Regions from separate parts of the Sedimentibacter sp. B4 genome, predicted to be linked through region 3. Evidence: riboswitches for the same ligand, from Rfam matches in the RefSeq annotation. Region 3 holds a riboswitch; each other region holds the start of a gene.

Region 1 (6,785 bases), on a different contig from region 3:
GCAGGACATGGTGGTTTCACATATGCTCCCGTACAACAATCACAAGCAGTACAGGCAACAGCCGCACCAGCAGCATCTGTACCGGCTCCAAAATCGCCGGAACCAAAGCCGGCACCAGCTCCCAAGACACCTGAATCACCTGTTTCAGGAGAGCTTTTGACAGCTCCTATGCCTGGTACAATTCTTGATATAAAGGTTACAGAAGGTCAGGCTGTAAAGGCAGGAGAACTTATTCTGATACTTGAAGCAATGAAAATGGAAAATGAAATTGTGTCTCCAAAGGATGGAGTTGTTAATAAAATCCATACTTCCAAGTCTTCAACAGTGAGCACGGGAGAGCCTTTAGTAACAATTGGATAAATAATTAAATTTTCTTAACTCTTCTTCCATAAAGAAGAGTTTTTTTTTGTTGAATATTGTGTTAAAATGTAGAAACGTATATAATGGTAACTTACTGGGAGAAGAAACAAACTTCCGATTTAAACTAATCACAAGGGGATCAAAGATGATAAGCAACGAAGATATAGTAAGGCTGCAGCTCGTTAATGGTTTAGGCAGAAAGACTATAAGCAAAATCCTGAAATTCATGGAAGCAAAGAAAGTTAATTTGACAAACTTTTCTGAAGTTGAAAAATTCATAAAAGACATGGGAATAAAAAAAATCAATATTGATTTGGAAAAAGTGGAAAGTGATGCTTCTGCTATATTTGAATGCTGCAAAAAAGCAAATATAAAAATCATTAGCATTTATGACAAGGAATATCCCAGAAAACTTCAACTGATTGAAGATAAACCATTAATTCTTTATGTGGACGGAAATGTTGAATTGCTCAATCATGACTACAATATAGCAATAGTAGGAACAAGGACTCCTTCTCAGGAAGGGTATGAAATAAGCTCCATATTTGCTGAAAAACTTGCAGAAGAAAAATGCTGCGTTGTAAGCGGATTTGCTTCAGGATGTGATGAAGCGGCACACAACGGCTGCCTTGCAGCAAAGGGCAGGACTATAGCCGTTATTCCTGCAGGTCATTTATATATTTTGAAAAACAACAAATCCATGTACAACATGATATTGATGAATGGCGGAACCATTGTGTCAGAACTTCCTCCAAATGCAAAAGCAGAAAAAAATGCATTCATAGACAGAAACAGAGTCATTGCTGCATTGTCTGAAGGAATCATAGTAATAGAGGGAGGACTTAAGGGAGGAACATCCCATACAGTGAAGTTCGCAAATGCATTCAACAAGCCTGTAGCATATACCACAAGCGTGTGCTCATGCATAGGACAAACCTCAATTTTTAACAATAACATCGAAGTAATAGACAGTTTTGAAAAACTTGTAAAATTCAAAAATAAATCTTGTAAAATAATGCTTGACAAAGCATGCTCACAGTAGTATAATCAATTTTGTTGTTGAGCAAACAACTGGTTGCGCGGATGTGGCGGAACTGGCAGACGCACTAGACTTAGGATCTAGCGCCTCACGGCGTGGGGGTTCGAACCCTCTCATCCGCACCAATTATGCGGTTCACCGCAATAAAGAAACCTCGTTTGAAACGAGTTTTTTTTATTGCCTGAAATAATGATTTATTAAGGAGAAACTATTAAAACTAAGAATTTTTCATTCTCAAAAATACAGAAATTAAGAAATACATATATTGATTGAAAATTGTAAGAACTGATATGTCAAAATTGGAAATATTTTGTTGACAATTATTATCCCAAGTGATATGATGAGCTTAATTAAATAGGCAAAATTTTCTAAAGAAAATGGCGCAAAGCTATAGGGTCTAACCCATGAAAATGGTATGACAGCCAGTTGCTGTACTCAGGTACATTTACTTAGTCTATTGCTTCGCATCATTGCGAATTTTTTTTATTTGCGGGGGACAAGCATATGAAAAAGTTAAAAAATATGAAATGCACAAAAAGAACCTTATTTATCCTGTTAATAATGCTGTTGTTGACTTCTTCAGCTTTTTGCTTCGGTGCAGACGGCATTTATAAAAGCACAAAATCAGAAATAGATGCTTCAGCTGCTCAAGAAGGTTATATTAAAGTTAAATATTTAAATCCTACGAATAAAAAGCTGAAGGTAATAATAGAAAAGGGCAAAGGAAAGTACACATACGACTTAAACGGAGAAGGAAACTACGACACCTATCCTCTTCAAATGGGAGATGGTACATACAGTGTGAAGGTTTTTGAAAATATAAGCGGAACGAAGTATGCTGCAAAACAGACCGTTTCAATTGAAGTAAAACTCAAGGACAAGAATTTGCCATTTCTTATGCCAAACCAGCTTGTGAACTTCACAAGAGAATCAGCAGCTGCAAAGAAGGCTGCTGAGCTTACAAAGGACTCAACAACAGATTTTGAAAAGCTGGATGCAATTTATGATTATGTTATTTCAAACATAGCATATGACAATGAAAAGGCTAAGACAGTTAAAAGCGGATATCTTCCAAATGTAGATGATATACTAACAAGCAACAAGGGAATATGCTTTGATTATGCTTCACTTATGGCGTCGATGCTTCGCTCTGAAGGAATACCGGCAAAACTGGTTACAGGATATTCTTCAAACTTAAGCGCATTCCATGCATGGAATGAAGTTTACACTGAAGAAACCGGATGGATAGTATTGAATGAAATGTATTTTGACGGTGAACAATGGAAGCTCATGGACAGCACAATAGCTTCATCAGCAAAACAATCCAACAGCCCGAGAGTGATGGAATATACAAATAAACTCATAGACAGCAAGTATTATACAAAACAATTTGAATATTAAAAAACCCCATTTAGGGTCAGAATAATGACAAACTTTTTTTCTCCAAATTGTAAGGGCGGATATTGTGTCCGCCCTTATTATTAAAAAAGAAATTTTAAATTAATAAAACCCCGAAAGGGGTTTTATTTTACCTTTAATTATTGCTTGTTGAGAAGCTTCAGCATAAGGTCAGGGTCTATGGAATGAAGCACAGCATTTTCCTTTGAGATTATTCCATTTTTGTATAACTCATAAATGCTTGTGTCCATGGATTTCATTCCCTTTCCTTCCGAGGAATAAATGACGCTGTTAAGCTGGTGGACCTTTGATTCTCTTATGAGGTTTGATACTGCATTTGTTGCAAGCATAACTTCAAAGGCAGCAGCTCTTCCACGTACAGGAGACGGAATCAAGTGCTGTGATATAACTGCCTGAAGCTGCATTGAAAGCTGAATTCTCACTTGCTGCTGCTGATTTGAAGGAAATACATCTATTATTCTGTCAATGGTGTTTGCAGCTCCCGTAGTGTGAAGTGTGGATAGAACCAGGTGCCCTGTTTCGGCAGCTGTCAGGGCTATTTCTATGGTTTCTAAATCTCTCATTTCTCCAATGAGCATTACATCCGGAGCCTGCCTCAACGAAGAGCGAAGTGAAGAAATATAGCTTTTGGAATCTGTTGATATTTCTCTCTGGCTCACAATTGATCTTTTGTGTTTGTGAATATATTCTATAGGATCTTCAAATGTCATGATGTGGCAGTTGCGTTCAGTGTTTATTTTGTCTATGAGGCAAGCAAGAGTTGTAGATTTTCCGCTTCCAGCAGGGCCTGTTATTAAAATAAGACCTTTTGTCTTGGAGTGAAGATTCATAACAACATCAGGAATTCCAAGCTTGACAGGATCCGGCAGCTCAAACAGCACAACCCTTATGACTGCAGCAAATGAATTTCTTTGCTTGTACGCACTAACTCTGAAGCGTCCAAGCTTCGGAAGAGAAAAAGAAAAGTCTACATCTCCTTCTGTTGACAGCTCATCAAGACTTTCCTGATTAGCAACCTTAAATATGTCATATATTATTCCATAAGTGTCATCGGCCGAAAGCTGAATGTCGTCATAAGACACAATGTCACCCATTATTTTAAAAGACAATGGCCTTCCGGCAATGATGAAAATATCGGATGCTTTTTTTTCTATAGCTAATTGAAATATATCAATGGTTTTCATTTAATTTCGATTCCTTCCCATAAATCATAATTTTCTTCTTCATAAACAGGCAGCTCTATGTTTGCAAGATTCCATGATGTGATTTTGTAATAAGGATCATTGTTTTTTTTGTCATAAAAAACTTCTAGACCAACGCTTATCTTTTGGTTCATTTCTCCTGAAGATTCATAATAAACAGTGAATTTTCCTTCTTCATAAACATAATCAACATCTTCAAATTCAGAAAGTTTTTTTGAAAGTGCGTCAAAGTATAGTTTGTCTTTGTCTGCTGCAGAATCTGCACTTATGTTTTCTTTTGCTTCCATCATTGCACTGTAAATATCTGAAAGAATTCTTTCTGCTTTGCTGCTTGTTTTATAATAATCTGATGATATTTTCTCGGTTTTAACTGCAAGTTTTAAATCAGAATGAGCAGTTGTAAATGAAAGGGTGGCAAAAATTGTGAGGCTTAAAACTACAAATATGGTGATGATTAAAGTTCCGCCCATTCCGACGGAAACATTGGATAATCTTTTGCTGTGGGTTTCCATCACTGCCTCCCTGATTCATGGGTTTGAAAAAACTTGCCGGTTTCAATAGAATAAACGGGACTTGTCAATTTGCCCTTGTCTACAAAGGGGTAGGGCTTTGATTTCTCTGCGGTTATTTTTATATCCATAAATTCACCATATTCCTTTTCATCAAGTGAGATAACAGTATTCAATATGTATTCCTGTTCTTCTTCGCTACAAGGATTCCAAGCCTTGTCGTAATAATTGGTGTAAATATCTGAACTTCCATCTTTAGCTTTTTTTTCATAGTTTTTTGCCAGGAATAAGACTGCCTGGTCTAAAGTATCGGCAGATCTAATCATTTCAGCATCCGACTGAACAAGCCATGAAGCAGCAACCTTGTCGTTAGTTTTTTCCTGCGTGTATTTTGCATAGGCAAAACAGTTAAGCATTATGACTCCAGCTATGGCAAAAATCAAGACTGACAAAATGATTTCCACAAGAGAAACTTCGAGATTGATGGACAATTTATTTTTCAATTGATCACCACCTAATTGTTTGAGTATAAGTTCAAAACCAGTTCTGAACTGTCAGCGCTGCTGCTTACAGCGAACTTATACAGATTATCCTTTATTTTAGTAATTTCAAGACTGTCACAATCAACAATCTTCATGCCTTCTTCGGGCAGAAATGTAGCGTTTTCGTCTGCGAACATCTCATAAATTGCATTGTCATAAAAATAAATCCATGTTTCATAATTTTCATCATCATAAGTTTCGTTTATTACAACAGCGTTATTGTTTTCATAATTTCTTATTTCAACAGTTCCTTGTTTGTCTGACTGACGAATTTTATTAGCTATGTAAGAAAGTGAAACCCGTATTTCATAATTGCTGTCTCTGTCCTCGTTGATGTTTGCATATATGTTTTTGCCTAAAACAATAATCATCACTGATAATATTACAATGATGAGAAAAAGTAGCATAATAAATACAAATTGAAAAGAAAACTGTTTTGAAAAGTTTTTTGAGTTCATAACAATCCTTTCACGATGATTATTTGTTGAAAACTTCAATTTCAGGCATGATGTTTGAAGCAAATACATTGTAACTTATTACGTATTTGTCGTGGTTCACAACCAACCCGTAATTTTCCTCCAGATATTCAATGTCGGGAGGATAGAAGCCTTCAATGGCGTAGCATTGTACTGCGCTTCTTGCAATGGCATCGGTGAGTATTTCATACATTTCATTATCACTGCCTTTTTGAGCGTTGTCTACAGACATGTATAAGAAAGCTGCAAAAATGAATACAATGGCAACAGATAATATTTTAAGCTTTAATTTTCTCACAGTATCATTCCTTTCTGCTATCCTATTGATGACATTATGTTCATCAAAGGGAGCATTACAGATATGAGGATAAAACCTATAACAACGCACAAAATTCCAACAAGCACCGGTTCAATCAGTGCAACTGAATTGCTTATTGCCTGATCTGCCTCGTTTTCATAAATATTTGTCAGCTTTTTCATCACAATGTCCATTTCGCCGGTGCGCTGACCCATGTTGAGCATCTGTATGTGCATGCTTGAAAACATAGAAAGCCCTGACAATGAATCAAGAAAATTTTCTCCCGAATTCATGGAAGTTTTGCATTCTTCAATTTTGTTTTTAAGTTCAGGCTCTTCGGTTACATCAAGGAGAATATCCATTGATGAATCTATATTCATACCGCTTGATAGAAGAAGAGACATGCTGGAAGCAAATCTGTACGCAGTGACTTTCTTCATTATTGACTTTGTAGGACCAAAAGAACTTAAAAATTTATTGAAGGACTTTTTGCCCCCTTTTGTCTTTGTAAGAACAAATATTGCTGCAATGAGCATAAGCACTGCAATTGTCGCAGCCATTGTGAATTTGCCTGCCATTATACCTGTAGAAAATGATATTAAAGCTGATGACTCTCCTGGCAGCTCTCCTCCAAGCTCCTTAATCATTCCTTCAAAAATAGGGAAGATCTTAGTTACAAGCAATATTATCACAAAAGACATCATAACAAAAAGCATGGACGGATAAAATACAGAGTTCCTGATTTTGGCCTTTATGAAATCTTCTCTGTCATAATATTCAGACAATGAAGTCATTACATCTTCTAGCCTGCCAGTTACACTTCCTATTTGACTCATGCTTATTATATATGTAGGAAAGTATTCTGAGTTTTCCATTGCTTTGTATAATGGTACCTTGTTTGAAAGTTCATCCAGAACAACACCAAGCGCATTTTTAACGT
Region 2 (9,395 bases), on a different contig from region 3:
TGTATTTAACAATCCTGAGATTAACATCGCTCTTCATGTTTAGCAGATTTTCGTAACTGTTTTTTTCATTCTTGCAGCAGATTAGTATTTCCTCATACAGTTCTTTGCTTAAAAGGTTCTTAATGCATTCCATATTTGCAACTATTACAGGTTTTCCGCTCATTGGTTCTGTAAGTTCGTTTCCAGTATCAATGTACGCCCTCAGTATTTTGCTTTTGTTGTTGACTGTTATTTCCACATTTCTCATGTAATTATGTTTCTCAATTTTGGCTTTTATTTCTTTAAAAAAGAAATGCAACGCTGCATAGCCCATAAAAATTGAGCATACAATTGCATTAACAGTCAACTTGTCATAGTCCAGATAGTACAAAGCGGTTATAATTCCAACCATCAAGAGTGATGTGATGTAAAAGGCTATTATAGCTCTTAAATTTGCTGCAATTCCTCTGGAATCATAAGCAATCATTACCATTAAAACCGAAACGCTGAACTTGACTATGAAATATGTCATAAATTCTCTGCCTATATATGCAGTCAAAATTACGTACACTGCACCAAGGACAGAGGAAATGATCAACCTCCTGTATATGATTGTTTTTTTTAAGAGTTTTCCTGTTATGAAAAGCAATATGAAATCAATCAAAAAATTTTCAGCGAAGATATATTCAACGTAATAAACCATCTCCACCTCGCAAAATGTAATAATATGATTGTCATAAATACACACTGCGTCAGTATTTTTGAGAAATCACATTATTCATTATAAAATACACTTTTAAAATATTTTGTCATAACATGTAATCAAAAATAAAAAAAAACGCGGAATAAATCCGCGAATTTTGTTTCTGCTATTTTAATTTTTCGGCCATTTCTTCCATGGTCTTTTTGTTTTCAAATCCCTGAATAAGGTCTACAGTCTGTGAAGTGTCACCGATTAGTATTCCTCCTGCAAGTATACCTTCCTTGAAATACATCTTCTTGTAATTTATGCCTTCATTTTTTTCAAATGTTTTGTATTCAGCATTAGGATCAGAACCTATGTCACCTATTGAAAATACGCTTGAACCAAAGGCGTTTAGAGTTGTGGAAGGAATTATTGTTTCATATTCGCTTCTTCCGCCTAAGACATTAATTCCTGCTGCTTTTCCCTGCTCAATTGCTTCACTCCATAACGCATAATTTATGCCGTTGTATTCAGCACAGTCCCCGCATGCATATATGTCTTTTGCAGCTGTTTCCATTTTGCTGTTAACAACAATGGCCCTTTTAATTTCAATGCCTGTTCCTTCTGCAATTTTTGTGTTTGCTTTGACTCCAGTAGATACTATTACAACTTCCGCATCCACAGTTTCACCGTTGTCCAGTAGTATTCCCTTAACCTTGTCATCGCCTAAGATTTCCTTTGTTCCTACACCCTTTAAAAATGTAACACCTGAATTTTCAACTATTTCTTCAAGTATTTTTGAAGCATCACCATCAAGCTGACGAGGAAGAATCCTGTCTGCCATTTCAATTACAGTAACCTTAAGTCCTAAATTCTTTAACTCATTGGCTGCTTCAAGTCCTAAAACACCGCCGCCTATAACAGCACCTGTTTTCTTGCCTTTTGAATATTCTTTTATGTCATTGCCATCCTTGGCATATCTTAGTGTGAATACGCCCTTCTTTTCTCTTCCTGCAAAAGGAGGCACAAACACTTCTGCTCCTGATGCAACTACGAGTTTAGTGTATTCAATCTTTTCTCCGCTTTCAAGTGTTACAGTTTTATTTTCTGAATCAATTGATGTAACTACTTTGTCAAGAATGAGATTAACTTTGTTTTCCTCAAGCCACTTGTCATCCTTTATAATCATCGATTCAACTGTTACTGTATCGTTTGACAGCATTTTAGAAAGCTGCGGCCTGTAGTATCCCTTCACATTCTCCTTAGAGATAATTGTAATGTCGCTTATTTTGTTTCTTTTCCTTATTTCAACACAAGCTGCCATTCCAGCACCGCTTGCACCTATGATTACTATTTTTTCATTGATGTCAGCATAATTTTCTTCAGCACCTTCGTCATCAACCTTTACAAAATATTCCGGTCCCACTCCGCATACAGGACATGCTTCAGGCGGATTTGTTCCTTCTATAATTTCACCGCATACTGTGCATTTCCATCTGAAAGTTTTTTGTTCATCACCGGCAACTGCTGCTTCATTTACCTTTGTTGATTTAATAGATTGTTCTTCTTCAATTTTTTCAAAATTTTCAGGTCCAACGCCGCACACAGGACACTTTGCAGGAGGCTCTTCACCTTCAACAACTGCTCCGCATACAATACATTTCCACTTTGCTTGAGTTTCTTTTTTTGCACTAGGATCAACAGCATATGCAAATTCCACACCGAAATTGTATGCTTCTTTTATTTGTTCCTCAGAAGGTTTAAATCGTATTCTCAGGCCTTCACCGAATGGCTTCAGTCTTATTTGCTTGATTCTTTGCATGATGTTTGGAACGGCTTCTCCGCTCCAGCCATATGAACCAAAAGCAGAAGCATGTTTTCCTTTGTAAATAGGAGCATACATTTTTATTAGAATACTCCATATGGGCTCCAATGCTTCGCCCACCATTGTAGGTGAACCAAACAGCACACCGTCTGCCCAGTATATTCTATCAAGCACTTTCTTTTCATCTTCATAAACCATATCATATAGTTCAGTCTTGATACCTGACTCTGAAATACCTTTTGCAATTTCTTCAGCCATTGATTTTGTGTAGCCGTATGCAGAAACATATGGAATCACAATTAGTCTTCCTTCAAATGGCTTCTTTTCTGTTGAATATTGTTTGGAAAGATTTATAATTTTCCATGGATCTTCATCAAGAACGGGACCGTGTCCTGTGCAGACCATGTCTATGTCAAGATTTTCAATTCTTTCAATTGCCTGAAGATAAAAAGATTTAAAAGGAGCAAGAATATTATCAAAATAATATTTGAATGCACCCATATAATCATCTTTGTTAACAACGGTGCTCTGCAGAACCGTGTCCAGAGAATAATGAGCTCCAAAAGCGTCACAAGTGAACAATGTCTTGTCTTCCTTCAAATAAGAAAACATTGAATCAGGCCAGTGCAGGAACTTTGCATCAATGAATTTAAATGTCTTGTCACCCAGTGATAATTCATCTCCATCCTTAACTGCAATGGATTTAAACTGAGTATTGCATATGTGATTCATGAATTCAATTGCTTGTTTTGAACCAACAACCTGAATGCCAGGGTTCATTTTAACAAGATTTTCAATTGAGCCCGAGTGGTCAGGTTCTGTATGATTTACTATTATGTAGTCCACATCTTGTGCTGATATATTTAATTCCTTTAACCTTTCCAGATAATCATCAAAACATTTCAATTTAACTGTTTCAATCAGCGCGATTTTTTCACTGCCTTTCACAACATATGAATTGTATGATGTGCCGAACTCAGTGCGCATAATTATGTCAAACACCTCAAGTTCAGGATCAAGGCTCCCCACCCAATAAATATTATCTTTTAATTTTAATGATTTCATTTTTCCTCCTCTTAACATTAAAGTTTTGCCAATTTTAATTATACCCCTCATTTTTAAATTCAAACTCATATTTTGACGAATACTGATTAATTCTTGTTATTATTTTAACCTCTTTTTATCTAAATGTAAACATTTTCCATAACCATCTAGCAAAATACAAGGCATAAAAATAAGCGGAGATTTTATGCTCCGCTTATGGCTATAACTGATTTTCTTTTTCTTCCAGCAATGAACCTCTTACAACTAATCTATCTGTATATGTACCGATGGGAGTGCATGTAATCATTGTTATAATAGAATCTGATGTTTTATCTAATACCCATGTGTCCTCCGGCTTCACTACAAATGATTCATAAATTACATAAGTATAAATGTTTTCATCTTTTTTTATAACAACTCTGTCGCCTGCTTCCAATTTATCAAGCTTTCTAAAAAAATGCCCATATACGTAATTTCTGTGTCCCAGCAATACACTATTGCCATCTTCGCCTGGCTGTACTGTTCCGGGATAATGTCCAACTGCATATTTTAAAGCACTGTCATCAGTACCTTCCAGTATTGCAGCACTTACATTGATTTTGGGTATTTCAATTATGCCACTGATTTCTTTATTTTCAAATAGTTTTACAAGATCAGGCTTTGAGTTTTCAACACCTTCGGGTTCTGTAATATTGTTTTCTTCAGAGTTATCATATTCTTTTGCTTCTTCGGTTTCAGGCACCTGCAAGTTAGCCCCAAGAATATCGTCCTCTGTTTCAACAAGTACATCATCTATTGATTCTTCAATTTCATTTGTACCCTGATTTTTAAGCGTACTAATATATTCATCATATTCATTCATTAATTTGTTTTGATAATATATGGTATTCACTTTTTGATACAGTGCAATTCCTATTATTATTAAGCCTGCTGTTATCAAAATTCGTGATAAATATTTTCTCATAAAAATCATCCTTTTTAAATAGGAGGAACTTTAACGTTCCTCCTTATTGCAATTGTTAACCTTGAACTTTATTTTTCTTATTTATGATTATACCAGCTATTATCATAAATAACCCAATAGCAGCTAAAATCCACGTGTTAAATACCGTTCCGGTATCAGGAAGTGTTCCTTTAGGAACAGCACTTTCCTCTATTGTTTCATCTTCAACAGGAACATCTGGGCTAGACGGCTCATCCGGCGCCTGTAATATTTCTCCTCTCGGAACATCCGGATCTTCTATTGGAATTAACTCCTCTTCTTCATCTTCGCCGTCATCTTCATCTTCTTCCTCTTCATCTTCATCATCCTCTTCGTCGTCAGGATCATTAACTCTTGTTACTGTTACAGATACATTAGCTAAAGCTGTTACTTCATTGTCATCATCATCAACAGCTTTTGCTACAACTGTATTTGGGTACGTTCCTATATCTGTATAAATCTTTGTGCCTGTCATGGCAATAGTTGATTCACCAGGTTCGAGATTTACATCATCAGGTAATTTTATTTTGCCTATTACATTATCTTCAACGCTTGTAACAGTTACCGGTACTGTTCCGATGTTTTTAACTATATATGTGTATGTGAACTGTCCGCCAGGCACTGCCATACTTGTTGGATTAGCTGTCTTTGTCACTGATATAATCGGTTTTGTGTCTGTTACGGTTACTGTAGCACTAGCTGTGTTGGTGACTTCCTCTTCACCATTGACAGCTTTGACAGTTACAATGTTTGTATAAACTCCATCATCTGTGTAAGTGTGCTTGCCTGTCATTGCTGCTGTTGATTCTCCAGGTGCAAGTTCAACATCTGATGGCAATGTTATCAATCCAATTACATCATCACTTACACTTTTTACTGTCACAGGTATATTACCATTATTTTTAACAACATACGTATATGTGAACTCTCCACCAGGCTCTGCCATAACAATAGGATCTGCTGTCTTTGTTACTATAATACTTGCATCTGAATTTGTTACTGTTACAAAAGCAACTGCTGTGGCTGAGGCTTCATTATCGTCATCATCTTCAGCTTTAGCTGTTACTGTATTAGAATAAGTACCTGGTTCAGTGTATGTTTTAACTCCTGTCATAGCTGTTGTTGATTCACCTGGAGCAAGTTCTACGTCTGCCGGCAATATTATGGTGCCTATTACATTATCTTCTACGCTTGTTACTGTCACCGGCACAATACCATTATTTTTAACCACATAAGTATATGTGAACACTCCGCCTGATTTAGGCAGACTCGTTGGGTTTGCCACCTTTGTCACTGTGATACTTGGTAATGTATCTGTTACAGTTACATTAGCAGAATCTGTATCAGTAATTGTATTATTTTTATTATCCTTTGCTGTTGCAATTACTGTATTTGTATACACTCCATCGTCTGTGTACGTATATTTGGCTGTCATTGCTGTTGTGGATTCTCCTGGAGCAAGTTCTACATCTGCAGGAAGTTCAATGGTACCTATTATGTCATCCACAACACTTGTCAATGTTACCGGAACTGTTCCAATATTCTTAACAACATATGTGTAAGTAAACTCTCCACCCGGCTCTGCCATTGTCAACGGACTAGCTGATTTAGTTACTTCAATTTTTCCATATACAGTCTCTGCTCCATCTTTAATCTGAAGTTGATTGTCTTGCGACTTGCTTCCTTTCCATTCGGAGCTGTATGGACCAAGCTTGTTGTGATAAGGTGACCCATGAATTTCGCTTGCACCCATGCCAAGGCCCCAGCCTTCTGGCCCTTCAACACCCATAGCTATATGAGAAGCATATATAATCATTACTTCATCAGCATCGCCTTCCCAACTGACTTTAAAGCCAAGAGTGCTGTCTTTATTTGAATTTCCGTCCAGCTGGTTATTCATGGTTATTGAAGCATCCGTGATTGGTTTATTGGAAAAAATATAGATTCTTCGTTCTCCGTTAGTATCCTCGTATGCATCTTCCTTTTCTGTAGCATAATTGTTTGTTGGTATAGGAATATATGTTACATTATCGTTCAGTCTTTCTATGTCTTCTTCATCAATGTCATACCATATCCATCCTTCATCCCATATCTGACCGGATGTTGACTCTGCCTGATCATAACCTACTATAAAGTCATAGGCATACTTTCCGCCTTTTGTAAACTGGTATTCGAAATCAACATAGTGTATTCCACTGCCTGTGGTAATATCATTCAATATAAGACGTTGTGGGACAGATCTGCCTTCTGCATATGTAGAATTGTTTCGGTTAAGATCTCCGTTTATCCATTTTTGATTGCCAGATTCATCTGCAAACTGTTTCCAATTTGAAGTCGTTGCCTGTGCTGTCAATGGTATTCCCAGCGTTATAAGCATTACAGATAATACTATCGCTAATATTCTTTTGTGGGTATTGATTTTTCTCATAATTTATTCTCCTTTCTAAATTTGAAAATCCCAATAAAATTGTTGCTTTGTTCTTTTAAACAAAAGCTAAAGATATATTTTCTTCTAACGTTATTTCTAAAATAAAAAAGCTGCAAAATAATTTTATATTAATTTGCAGCTGAACTATCATAGTAGTTTCATACATTAGACTTCATAGCTTTGCGTCACTATTTTTCAATAGTTTTGCCAATATTAAATTGTATTTAATTTATACCACAAAAAAGCAACTATAAACATTTTAAAAAATATTTCCCTTATTAATATGTTTTGTAAATAAATATGTTAATTTATAGAATATATTCTTTATTCTACATAATTTCAACTTGACTACAATATCTGAAAATTCAACAAAAAAACAACCACCATTAGTGGTTGTTTTTATTGTTATGCTTACGGCCAAACTTTATTAGCCTTTAATCCTGTCCAAAGCTCGTCACCGTCTTCTTCATATATATAATTGTGACTGTTGGTTGCTTCCATTACAGCTTCGAAGTACCATTTATCACTTGTACTATCCGGCCAGAACATTGCATCTGGATGTATATTTTCTTCCGGAACTGCTCTTTCCAATACATTGTTAATCAATGTCATTGCTTCAGCTCTTGTTATATCTTGTTCAGGTTTAAATGTTAAATCTGGATAACCTTTAATCCATCCCTTGATTTCAGAAGATGTTATATACTTTTCAGCCCAATGACCAAATATGTCTGTGAAATTACTTGTACTGCCTAGCTCTAGTTTATCGAACTTAGCCGCAATAGTTGCAAATTCTGCTCTGCTAATAGGATCTGACGGCTTAAATGTTCCATCAGGATAGCCTTTGATTATACCAGCATTGTATAATGTTGATATTGCACGATTTGACCATCCATGATTTTCTAAATCCGTAAATGGATTCGAATCGCTTAACAAATTGTTTCTGCTTTCATCTGTCAGCAGTCTGTAGAAAATCATTGCCACTTCTTCCCTGGTTATATTGTTAAGAGGTCTAACATCTCCCTCTGGATAACCAATTATGTACGCAAAGTGATCTAATTTTTCAAGGTCTGCCAACGGTACTTCTGGATCAGGAATATCTTCATCGTCGTCATCATCATCATCGTCCCTGTTTCTGTCATAGAACAAATCAAATGTAGTTGTTATTACATACTCAATTGCTGTTCCAGTAATTGCTGAACCTGAAGTGGTATCTATAACAACTGGTATTTCAATTGTATCAACTGTTTGATTGTAGTTTACATATGTATAACCAGAATCATAATGCAGCTGTACATAATTTGTTATGTTGCTTACAGTACCTTCACCTTCGGCTTCATATCTCTTGTTATAATTGTTTGTGTTGTAACCGGTTTCATACATCCAGTTAATCTTATAGAAATCAGATTCTATAACTTCATATTCTGAATAGTAAAAATCAATTACATTTCCGCTTGTTCCTAAAGTTATTGATTTTTCAGTTTGACCAACTTTGTTGTAATTTGCTATATCCTTTGCTACTTCAGTAACAAGAGTTCCATAAATACCAGACTTTGTTACAGTTGGTGCTACTGGCAAACCAGTACCCAATTCCAAATAGTTTATTGTATATTCGACTTTATCTATTGTGTTAATAACAGTAAAGCCATCTTCAACACTACCAGTTATACCAGGGGTATAGCCTTCAATATCAGATTCTGATAATCTGTATTCTGAGTAATCAACCTTGTTCCTAATCCAATAGTATTCAGGATTATATTCATATTTTGGTAACTTGAACGAATCCTGCCATTCATTTTCATCATTTAATATCAATGTGTGATTTGTTGGTTCACCATTGGCGTCAATCAAAGTTACTGTTACTTCATCTCCTTTAGGACCTTCCCATACCTTCGTTACCGGAACATTAATAGCTTCAACATTGTAAACTCTAAAGCCATCGCTCATTCCCCAATTTTCTACTTCTGTAATGTAATTATCCAGAGTAACCTCTTCAATTGTATAATTTGAATAATCTATTACATTATTGTTTCCATCATATTTCGGTAATACAAATCTTCCTGACCATTTATTATAATCATCTGGTTCTATCGTTATTGAAGCTGCCACATCACCATTTTCATCAATCAAATGTAATTCAATGCTTTCTGGCCTTTGAACAGATTGTACTCTAAACATTGGCTGTTCATATTGTGGCTCTTCTAAACCGTCAATCCAAATCTTAGCTACTGGTATCTCCACTGTTTCTGTTGTATAGTACAATCTCAAAACTGCTGATCCACCTGCAACAATTACTGCACTATTGACATCATCTGACGTGTAAATCCATCCAATGAATGTACCCTGGTAGTCATCATCATATACAGTTGTTCCTGTTGTTCCTTGTTTTTCATCAATGCGATTTGGAATTACCGGATATGTTCCGTCTTCTTTCTGTAAATAATGTTCTACTATA
Region 3 (9,395 bases):
CTAAACCTCCATTTGCCAGAATTCCTTACAAAGAGTCCATGATTAAATACGGAACTGACAAACCTGATTTAAGAAACCCCCTTGAAATTATAGATATAAGTCAAATGTTTCTTGATACTGATTTTGCACCGTTTAGAAAAAAGACAGTAAGAGCCATAAATGTTCCGGACTGTGCAACGCAATCAAAAAGCTTTTTTGAGAACATGCTTGATTATGCCATGAAGATTGGAATGAAAGGGCTGGGATACATCAAAGTCGACGATGATATGAAGTACCACGGTCCAATAGACAAGTTCCTTTCTGAAGAAGACAAAAAAGAGCTGGCTGAAGTTGCAGGATTAAAACCGGGATGCGTACTGTTCTTCATTGCAGATGAAAAAGAATATGCTCCCAAGCTTGCAGGTCAAATAAGGACTGAACTGGGAAGAAGGCTTCATTTAATTGATGAGGATAAATTTGAAATGTGTTTTATAGTGGACTTCCCAATGTATGAAATCGAAGAGAACACAGGAAATGTGGCTTTTACACACAACCCGTTTTCAATGCCTCAGGGAGGGATGGAATCTCTGTTGACAAAAGACCCTCTTGACATTGTTGCTTATCAGTATGATATTGTATGTAATGGTATTGAACTATCCTCGGGAGCCGTGAGAAATCATGATGCAGACATCATGGTGAAGGCATTTGAAATTGCAGGATACACTGAAGAGGACCTTGAGAACAAGTTTTCAGCCCTTTACAATGCATTTAAATATGGAGCTCCTCCTCATGCAGGAATGGCTCCTGGTATTGACCGAATAGTAATGCTCTTGACAGGTGAAGAAAACATCAGAGAAGTAATAGCTTTTCCAATGAACAGCAGCGCTCAGGACCTTCTTACAAATTCACCATCAGAAGTTACGGAGCAGCAATTAAGAGAAGTTCATATTAAAATCAGGTAGGAGGAAGTATGGTTACCAGGGATGATATAATTAAAATTGCAAAACTTGCTAAATTGTCGGTGGAAGATGATGAAATAGAAGCATTGACTCACGACATGGCAGAAATAATCGGATTTGCAGATACAATAAGTTCAGCCGTTCAAGACGGTTTTGAGGATTTTGATGATATAAACAACATAACAAATGCATTTCATGAAGATGTAGTACAGGAATCATTTGACAGAGAACTGATTCTTAAAAACAGGGACGGCGGAGAACAAGGCTGCTTTCTGGTGAAAAAAAGATCTGGGAGGATATGATGAGCAAAATAACTTATATAGGAAAACTCCTTAGAGATAAAGAAATATCATGCGCAGAGCTTACGGAAAAATATATAAAGTCAATTGAAGCAGAAAACAAAAAACTAAATGCGTATGTAAACATTACGTCTGAAACAGCCATGAAGACAGCAAAAGATGTTGATGAGAAAATTTCAAGGGGAGAAATTCTTCTTCCTCTTGAAGGAATACCAATGACTCTGAAAGACAACATATCCACTAAAAATATTGAAACAACATGCTGTTCAAACATACTAAAGGGATATGTGCCCATATACGATGCAACAGTGTGGGATATTTTGAAAAATCAAAATGCTGTCCTTCTTGGAAAAGCAAACATGGATGAGTTTGCCATGGGTTCATCCTGCGAAACTTCCTGCTTTGGAGGAGCTCTTAATCCTTACAGCAAAAATCATGTGGCAGGAGGAAGTTCGGGAGGAGCAGCAGCAGCTGTTGGTGGAAACATTGCAGTGTACGGTCTTGGTTCAGATACAGGTGGTTCAGTAAGGCAGCCGGCAAGTTTCTGCGGCCTTGTTGGACTTAAGCCTACATATGGAACTGTTTCAAGATACGGTCTCATTGCCTATGCTTCAAGCCTCGATCAGATAGGACCCATAACTTCTACAGTTGAAGATGCTGCCATTGTTTATGATGCCATATCCCTTTACGATAAAAATGATGCAACTTCACAGGGTAGCAAAATAAAAACAACACATACATTAAAAAACAGCATCAAGGGAATGAAAATAGGAATAGCAAAAGAATATTTCGAAGGAATAAGAGATGACGTGAGAAAGTCAGTAGAAAGTGCAGTGAAAGTATATGAATCTCTTGGGGCAGAAGTAGTTTCAATAAGTATTCCTCAGTTAAAACATGCTCTTCCTGTTTACTATATACTTGCCTGTGCTGAAGCTTCCTCAAACCTTGGAAGGTATGACGGCATACGCTATGGTTACAGGACTCCAAGCTATAACGACATAAATGACATGATATGCAAGACAAGAAGCGAAGGGTTCGGCAAAGAAGTCAAAAGAAGAATCATGCTTGGAACATACGTCTTAAGCGCCGGATACTACGATGCTTACTACAAGAAGGCTCAACAGCTTCGAGGGGCACTGGTGAATGCATTCAAGGATGCATTCAAAAAATGCGACGTCATTATTTCGCCAACGGTTCCCATGACTGCTTTTGAACTTAACTTTACTCAAAAGGACCCTATTGAAACATACATGACAGACATACTGACTGTTCCTGTAAATATTGCAGGGCTTCCTGCAGTATCTGTACCATGCGGTTTTGATGACAAAGGGCTTCCAATAGGGATGCAGATAATTGGAAACAGCTTCGATGATGCAAAGATACTAAATGCTGCATATCAATATGAGCAGGCAGTTAAAAACCACATATTCAAAGAATTAGAAACAGGGGTGAGACTATGAGCTGGGAAATGGTAGCAGGACTTGAAACTCATGTGGAGCTTTCAACAAAGACAAAAATATTCTGCCAGTGCACAACAGAATTTGGCGGAGATCCTAACACACACTGCTGTCCTGTGTGCATAGGTCTTCCGGGGACACTTCCTAAATTAAACAAGGCAGTTGTTGAATATGCAGTGAAGGCAGGCCTTGCCACAAACTGCAAAATCAGAAACATTTCAAAAATGGACCGAAAAAACTACGTGTATCCTGACCTTCCAAAGGCGTACCAGATTTCACAGTACGACAAACCACTGTGTGAAAATGGATTTATCACATTGTCTTCAGGCAAGAACATAAACATTACAAGAATTCATATTGAAGAAGATGCAGGAAAGTTAATACATGAAAGAGGAGACACATACATCGACTACAACAGGGGAGGAGTTCCTCTTATTGAAATAGTTTCGGAGCCCGACATAAGAAGCATAGATGAAGCAGTTGAATACATTGAAAAACTAAGACTCATTATGAAATATATAGGAGTTTCTGACGTTAAGATGCAGGAAGGTTCCTTAAGATGCGATGTGAACATTTCTATCAGGAAAAATGGAGAAGAAAAGTTTGGAACAAGAGCAGAAATCAAGAACATGAACTCCTTAAACTTCATTGCTAAGGCAATGGAATACGAATTTAACAGACAGGTAGACATCCTTGAAAACGGCGGATGTGTGGAGCAGGAAACCAGAAGATACAATGCAGAACAAAATATCACAGAAAGCATGCGCGGTAAGGAAGATGCCGATGACTACAGGTATTTCAGGGATCCTGATCTTGTTACAATTTCAATTTCAGATGATGAAATAAAAAACATTAAAAATTCTCTGCCGGAACTTCCAGGAGAAAAATTAAAGCGTTTTACAGAAGAATTTGCTCTTCCCATGGATGATGCAGAACTTTTGATAAAATACAAAAAAATAGCAGAGTATTTTGAAAACTCATGCAAAAATGTAACAAACAAGAAACTTGTTTCAAATTACATTCTGGGTCAGATATTCAGACGTCTGTCCACAGATATGGAAAAGGAAGAGTTTTCAATCAAAGTTTCTTCTGAACAATTAAACGAGCTTGTGCTGTTGACTGAAAACAAGAAGCTGAGTTCAAACATGGCAAGAAATGCGCTTGAGCAAATGCTTGATACGGGAAAAGGTGTCATGAGCTTTGTTTCTGAAAGCGATATGGAAGGAATTGACGAAAGCGATTTAAGGGCTATATGTGAAAAGGCAGTAAGGAACAATCAAAAGGCTGCAGAAGAATACAAAAGCGGCAAGGAAAAGGCCATAGGTTCTATAATAGGATTTATTATGAAGGAAACAAAGGGCAAGGCAGATGCAGCTAAAGCCACGGAAATAGTGAAAGAATTAATAATTAAGAGTTAAGAATTAAGAGTTAAAGGAAAGGAATTTGGGCTTGCCCAAATTCCTATTTAACATATAATCAATTGTTTAGAACTTTTTCTTCAATTAAAATCTTTTCTAAAGCAAGCACTATTTCTTTATCATAAAATGTTCCAATGCAAATCTTTAATTCACTCATGGCCTCTTCCGGAGACATGGCATTTCTATATGCTCTGTCTGATGTCATGGCATCATAGGAATCGGCTACGGCTATTATTTTTGCTTCTATTCGGATTTCATCACCCTTAAGCCCCTTAGGATAACCTGATCCATCTAATCTTTCATGGTGTGCTTCAACAATTTTGGATATGTCCTCAATAAATTTTCCATGCAATAATTCAGAGCTGTATGTGCTGTGTTTTTTAATATAATTAAATTCCTCATCGCTTAGTTTTGAGGCTTTATTTAATATTTCATCGGGAATGAAGTATTTACCCACATCATGAAAAAGTGAGGCCAGAGCAATGGTATAATTGATTTCACCTGAAAGCCCCAATTTGCTGGCAATTTTTACTGAATAATCCTGTACCCTGTTGCTGTGATTATAAGTATATACATCCTTTTGTTCAGATTTATCCAGCAAGTTTCTTAATTCATCCGTATACGTATATAATAAATTGTAAACAGGCTGTGACGTTATATACAATATTTTTGTATCCGTAAGTGTTCTGAAAGGCACGGTTTCTTTTATATCATGCACGTAAAAGTAATCGCCTTTTTGCATTTTGACTGTCTTATTGCCGTCTTCAATTAATATTGATCCTTCCAATATGTAATAAAACTCCATGAGATTAGCAGTATTTCCCGGAGTGATGCTGTTTGGCCTCTCAGCCGTGAATTCATATAACATGATCTCCATGTCATCATTTCTTGCGAGAAGGCTAAGTATTGAAGTCCCTCTAACCTGATCAATATATTTCTTGTCTTTATAAATAAATAATCCGTCCATTAATTCACTCCTTAAGAAATAATTATAGCATATTATTTGTTAATAGAAATCTCAAATTATAATAAAATATTAAATTAAAAAAACATCTCTGAGAGTATGTCAATAAAATAAAAGGAGAGATTGCTCCCTCCTTAACTTTTAAATTAATGTGCGTAGCACGGGTCTACCAGGATTATTCTGTCATATATCACTACTTCAACATATGTCTTGGTGACTTCTATTCCTTCTGCGGCAGCATCTGTAATTAACTTATCAACTTTTGACTCTGTCTTTTCAAGGAGTTTTTCAATGATTTTATCAACAATTAAATCCAAATCTTCGCTCTTGTTTTCTTTGAGAACTTCAATTTCCGCCTGTTTTACGGCGACTTTCACAGCCTTAAAGACATAATCGTTGGTTTTATCAACCCTTTTCATTATTATGTCACTTGCAGTCACTTCGTCTGCAAATACTGAAGGTCCAAATAACGTTAACAAGCTGATCATAATCATTGTTACTGATACTACCCTTTTTAATCTTTTGTACATTTCCCTTTACCTCCATTATTCTTCAACCTACTCCTTGAAGGAAATAAAAAAACCCCTTTCGGTAGCTGGCTGCCATTTTAAAGGCCCTGTAGCTTTGCGTCGCTAACTTTCGTCAGCTTTGCCATTATCGGTTGAAGTTAAATTTATTTACTATAATAATATCATATTATTAATAAATTATCAAACATTATTTGGAATATATGTATTTTTATTGCTATTCCATATAAATATTTATTTTAATATAAAATAAGACAATGTGAGCTTAGCACATTGTCTTTCTTTTGATTCTTAATTCTTAACTCTTAATTCTTAATTGTATTTACGTTTCGTATGTCTTCAGTATATTCTGTGCTATTTGATCTCTTGTTGTCCTCATGTCCATTGCCTGCTTTTCTATGTAGCGGTGGGCTTGGTTTTCAGTCATGTTGAGATATTGTATGAGCACGCATTTTGCTCTTGTTACAAGCCTTATTTCTTCAATTTTTTGCTGAAGATGTATATTTTCGTTTTTTAGACCCAGTATTCTTTTTTTTGAAGCCAGAGCAAGCTTGAGAGATTGAAAGAAAACCTGTTTAATTATTGGTTTTGAAACCACCAATACGCCGCTGTCTTCAACCTTAGCTGATATGTCATCGGCAATTTCGCTTTTTACAACTATTATGACTCCCGAAGCGCTGATTTCAGTTACAGTAACTGCAAGATTATCTCCAAATTCATCTTTTAAAGGAGCGTTGATTACTACAAGGTCATATTCAAAATTATTTAGCATTCTTCTTGCTTCACCGCTGCTTGATGCCGTTGCGGTTGAGCAAACAGTATTAGTGTTCAAAAGTTGCGACAAAAGCTCTATTCCTTTGTCGGAGCTTGACACAACAAGCACACTGTTCATGAAATCACCACCCCCTGTCATTGATAGGAAAAATATTATATTGTGTAAAAGTATGTGTTGTGCTCAAATTCTTCCTTGTTTCCAGACTTTTCACACAAAATGCATTCATCAGTCTTGAAGGACAAGTATTTTTTCAATGTTTTTGAAGGTAGACAATTAGCCACAAATTCACTTTTTTCTGCAATTCTCACAGCTTCTTCAAGTGTGTCTGGGATTGTGTCGTAATTTTTCAAAACATCTTCACATGCCTGGTATAAATTTATATTTGAAGGCTTCTTCAGTTCAATATTGTTTTCTATTCCTTCAAGCCCGGCATAAATGAGCAGTGCAAATGCATAGTATGGATTGCAGCTTGGATCTGAAGAACGAAGTTCCATTCTAGAGTATATTCCTTCCGCTGCAGGTATTCGCACAAGCTGAGAACGGTTCTGGTAAGACCATGTTACATATTTTGGAGCCGAATGGCTTCCAAAACGGTTGTAGGAATTTGTAATAGGATTTAAAAAAACAGTTATTTCTTTAATTCTGTTTAAAATTCCTGCAATAAAACTTTCAGCTTCTTTGGAACTGCTTCTTTTTATGTTGTCGAAAATATTCTCATTGTTTTTCAAAATAGATATATTGATATGAAGTCCGCTTCCGCTGCAATCTTTCAAAGGTTTAGGCATAAAAGAAGCATAAAGACCGTTTAAATGAGCAATGGTTTTTACGACGGATTTAAATGTGACCAGGTTGTCTGCAGCTGACATGGCATCGCTGTATTTAAAGTCAATTTCATTTTGTCCGGGACCCTGTTCGTGGTGGGAGCATTCAGGAAGAATTCCCATTTGCTCTAACGTGAGACTTATGTCTCTTCTTACGTTTTCTCCCTTGTCCAGAGGGGCTACGTCAAAGTATCCTGCATTGTCCTGAGGAATTTTAGTTGGATTTCCTTTTTCATCTTCTTCAAAAAGATAAAATTCACATTCTGAACCTATTTCAATTTTGTATCCCATTTCGTGGGCTTTGTTTACTGCTTTTAAAAGTATGGCTCTGCCGTCACCTTCAAAAGGTGTCTTGTCGGGATATTTTATGTCACAATAGAATCTTACAACTCTTCCCTGCTGAGGCCTCCATGGCAGAATTGCCAGTGTGGATGGGTCCGGATACAAAAAAAGGTCAGACTCCTCTATGTTTAAAAATCCCCGTATTGAAGATGCGTCAAAAGAAATGCCGTTTTTAAATGCTCTTGGAAGTTCCTCGGACAAAATGGAAATATTTTTTATGGTTCCAAATATGTCACAAAAAGACAGACGTACAAATTTTACGTCATTGTCGCTTATAAACTGCAAAACTTCATCAATGGTATATTTCATGTTACACCTCCGAAATTATAACTATAAAAAAAGCGCACTGCAGCGCAATTGTCTACCAGTACAATAATGCTGCAATGAACGCCTTTGTTCTTGTTGAAAAAATTTTATTATATGAGATACCGTTTGTCAAGTTCTTTTTAAAATTTATGCATTTAAACTACAATTTATGAGTGAAAAATAAAAATAAAAAAAGTTCTTGACATAGGCCTATCCCATAATGTATCATTCATCTATAATAAGCAAAGGCGCTTAGGTTTTTAAACCTACGCGCCTTTTTTGTATACGGAGGTAATTATGAGCAATATTTCAGAGATTTTCGGAAGCATGGTATTTAACGATGACGTAATGAAAGAAAGACTGCCTAAAGACACATACAAGGCATATAAAAAGACAATAATGGAAGGCAAAAGTCTGGACATCAATGTTGCCAATGTAGTGGCAAATGCAATGAAAGACTGGGCCATTGAAAAAGGAACAACTCATTTCACTCACTGGTTTCAGCCAATGACTGGAATTACAGCTGAAAAACATGACAGCTTCATATCTGCAACATCTGATGGAAAAGTTATTATGGAATTTTCAGGTAAAGAGCTGATAAAGGGAGAACCTGATGCATCAAGCTTTCCTTCAGGAGGACTGAGATCCACATTTGAAGCAAGAGGATATACAGCATGGGATCCGACTTCCTACGCTTTTATAAAAGATTCTGTTTTATGCATTCCAACAGCATTCTGTTCATACGGCGGAGAAGTGCTTGACAAGAAAACACCTCTTCTTCGTTCAATGGAAGCTCTAAACGAACAGGCACTGAGAGTATTGAAGCTTTTCGGTGACACAACAACTACAAGAGTTATTACTACTGTAGGACCTGAACAGGAATATTTCCTAATTGATAAGGAAGTTTACAAAAAAAGAAAAGATATAGTATTTACAGGAAGAACTCTTTTCGGAGCAAAGCCTCCAAAAGGACAGGAGCTTGAAGACCATTACTTTGGAGCAATAAAGCCAAGAGTATCGGCTTTTATGAAAGAACTGAACAACGAACTCTGGAAACTTGGAATTCTTGCAAGAACAGAGCACAACGAAGTAGCACCTGCTCAGCATGAACTTGCCCCTATATTTACAAATACAAACATTGCATGCGACCACAATCAGCTTACAATGGAAACATTAAAAAGAATTGCAGATAAACACGGAATGTTCTGTCTGCTGCATGAAAAACCATTTGCAGGAATTAACGGAAGCGGCAAGCACAACAACTGGTCTCTTTCAACAAATGACGGAGTAAACCTTCTGGAGCCGGGAACATCTCCTTACGATAATGCAAGATTTTTATTGTTCCTTTGCGCAGTCATAAAAGCTGTTGATGAATATCAGGATTTATTGAAGGTTTCGGTTTCAACTGCAGGCAACGATCACAGACTTGGAGGCAACGAAGCTCCTCCTGCTATAATTTCAATATTCCTTGGAGATGAACTCACTTCTGTTCTTGAGTCTGTTGAAGGGGAAACTGCATACGACAAAGAATTCAAACGAGAAATGGCA

The links. Region 3 has a riboswitch for cyclic di-GMP ahead of BN358_RS02395 (hypothetical protein). Riboswitches for the same ligand answer to the same signal wherever they lie in the genome.
Region 1: linked by a shared signal. The riboswitch ahead of BN358_RS16665 (transglutaminase family protein) and the one ahead of BN358_RS02395 (hypothetical protein) in region 3 are both predicted to bind cyclic di-GMP.
Region 2: linked by a shared signal. The riboswitch ahead of BN358_RS00465 (LPXTG cell wall anchor domain-containing protein) and the one ahead of BN358_RS02395 (hypothetical protein) in region 3 are both predicted to bind cyclic di-GMP.

What each region holds. Positions count from the first base shown of each region.
Region 1 is NZ_CANG01000935.1:1-6,785, forward strand. It holds partial or broken gene BN358_RS16650 (biotin/lipoyl-containing protein) at 1-360, shown strand; gene BN358_RS16655 (DNA-processing protein DprA) at 506-1,402, shown strand; tRNA gene BN358_RS16660 (tRNA-Leu) at 1,440-1,524, shown strand; cyclic di-GMP riboswitch class I at 1,747-1,833, shown strand; gene BN358_RS16665 (transglutaminase family protein) at 1,904-2,800, shown strand; gene BN358_RS16670 (type IV pilus twitching motility protein PilT) at 2,938-4,002, opposite strand; gene BN358_RS16675 (hypothetical protein) at 3,999-4,532, opposite strand; gene BN358_RS16680 (hypothetical protein) at 4,532-5,032, opposite strand; gene BN358_RS16685 (DUF4860 domain-containing protein) at 5,044-5,529, opposite strand; gene BN358_RS16690 (hypothetical protein) at 5,549-5,845, opposite strand; gene BN358_RS16695 (type II secretion system F family protein) at 5,863-6,785, opposite strand, start outside.
Region 2 is NZ_CANG01000004.1:16,897-26,291, forward strand. It holds gene BN358_RS00450 (sigma-E processing peptidase SpoIIGA) at 1-682, opposite strand, end outside; gene BN358_RS00455 (FAD-dependent oxidoreductase) at 849-3,554, opposite strand; gene BN358_RS22120 (class D sortase) at 3,754-4,497, opposite strand; gene BN358_RS00465 (LPXTG cell wall anchor domain-containing protein) at 4,553-6,943, opposite strand; cyclic di-GMP riboswitch class I at 7,075-7,162, opposite strand; partial or broken gene BN358_RS00470 (S-layer homology domain-containing protein) at 7,355-9,395, opposite strand, start outside.
Region 3 is NZ_CANG01000011.1:11,126-20,520, forward strand. It holds gene aspS (aspartate--tRNA ligase) at 1-941, shown strand, start outside; gene BN358_RS02375 (aspartyl/glutamyl-tRNA amidotransferase subunit C) at 950-1,240, shown strand; gene gatA (Asp-tRNA(Asn)/Glu-tRNA(Gln) amidotransferase subunit GatA) at 1,237-2,697, shown strand; gene gatB (Asp-tRNA(Asn)/Glu-tRNA(Gln) amidotransferase subunit GatB) at 2,694-4,112, shown strand; gene BN358_RS02390 (HD domain-containing phosphohydrolase) at 4,171-5,079, opposite strand; gene BN358_RS02395 (hypothetical protein) at 5,223-5,606, opposite strand; cyclic di-GMP riboswitch class I at 5,664-5,739, opposite strand; gene BN358_RS02400 (ANTAR domain-containing response regulator) at 5,926-6,495, opposite strand; gene BN358_RS02405 (glutamine synthetase family protein) at 6,531-7,850, opposite strand; gene BN358_RS02410 (glutamine synthetase III) at 8,145-9,395, shown strand, end outside.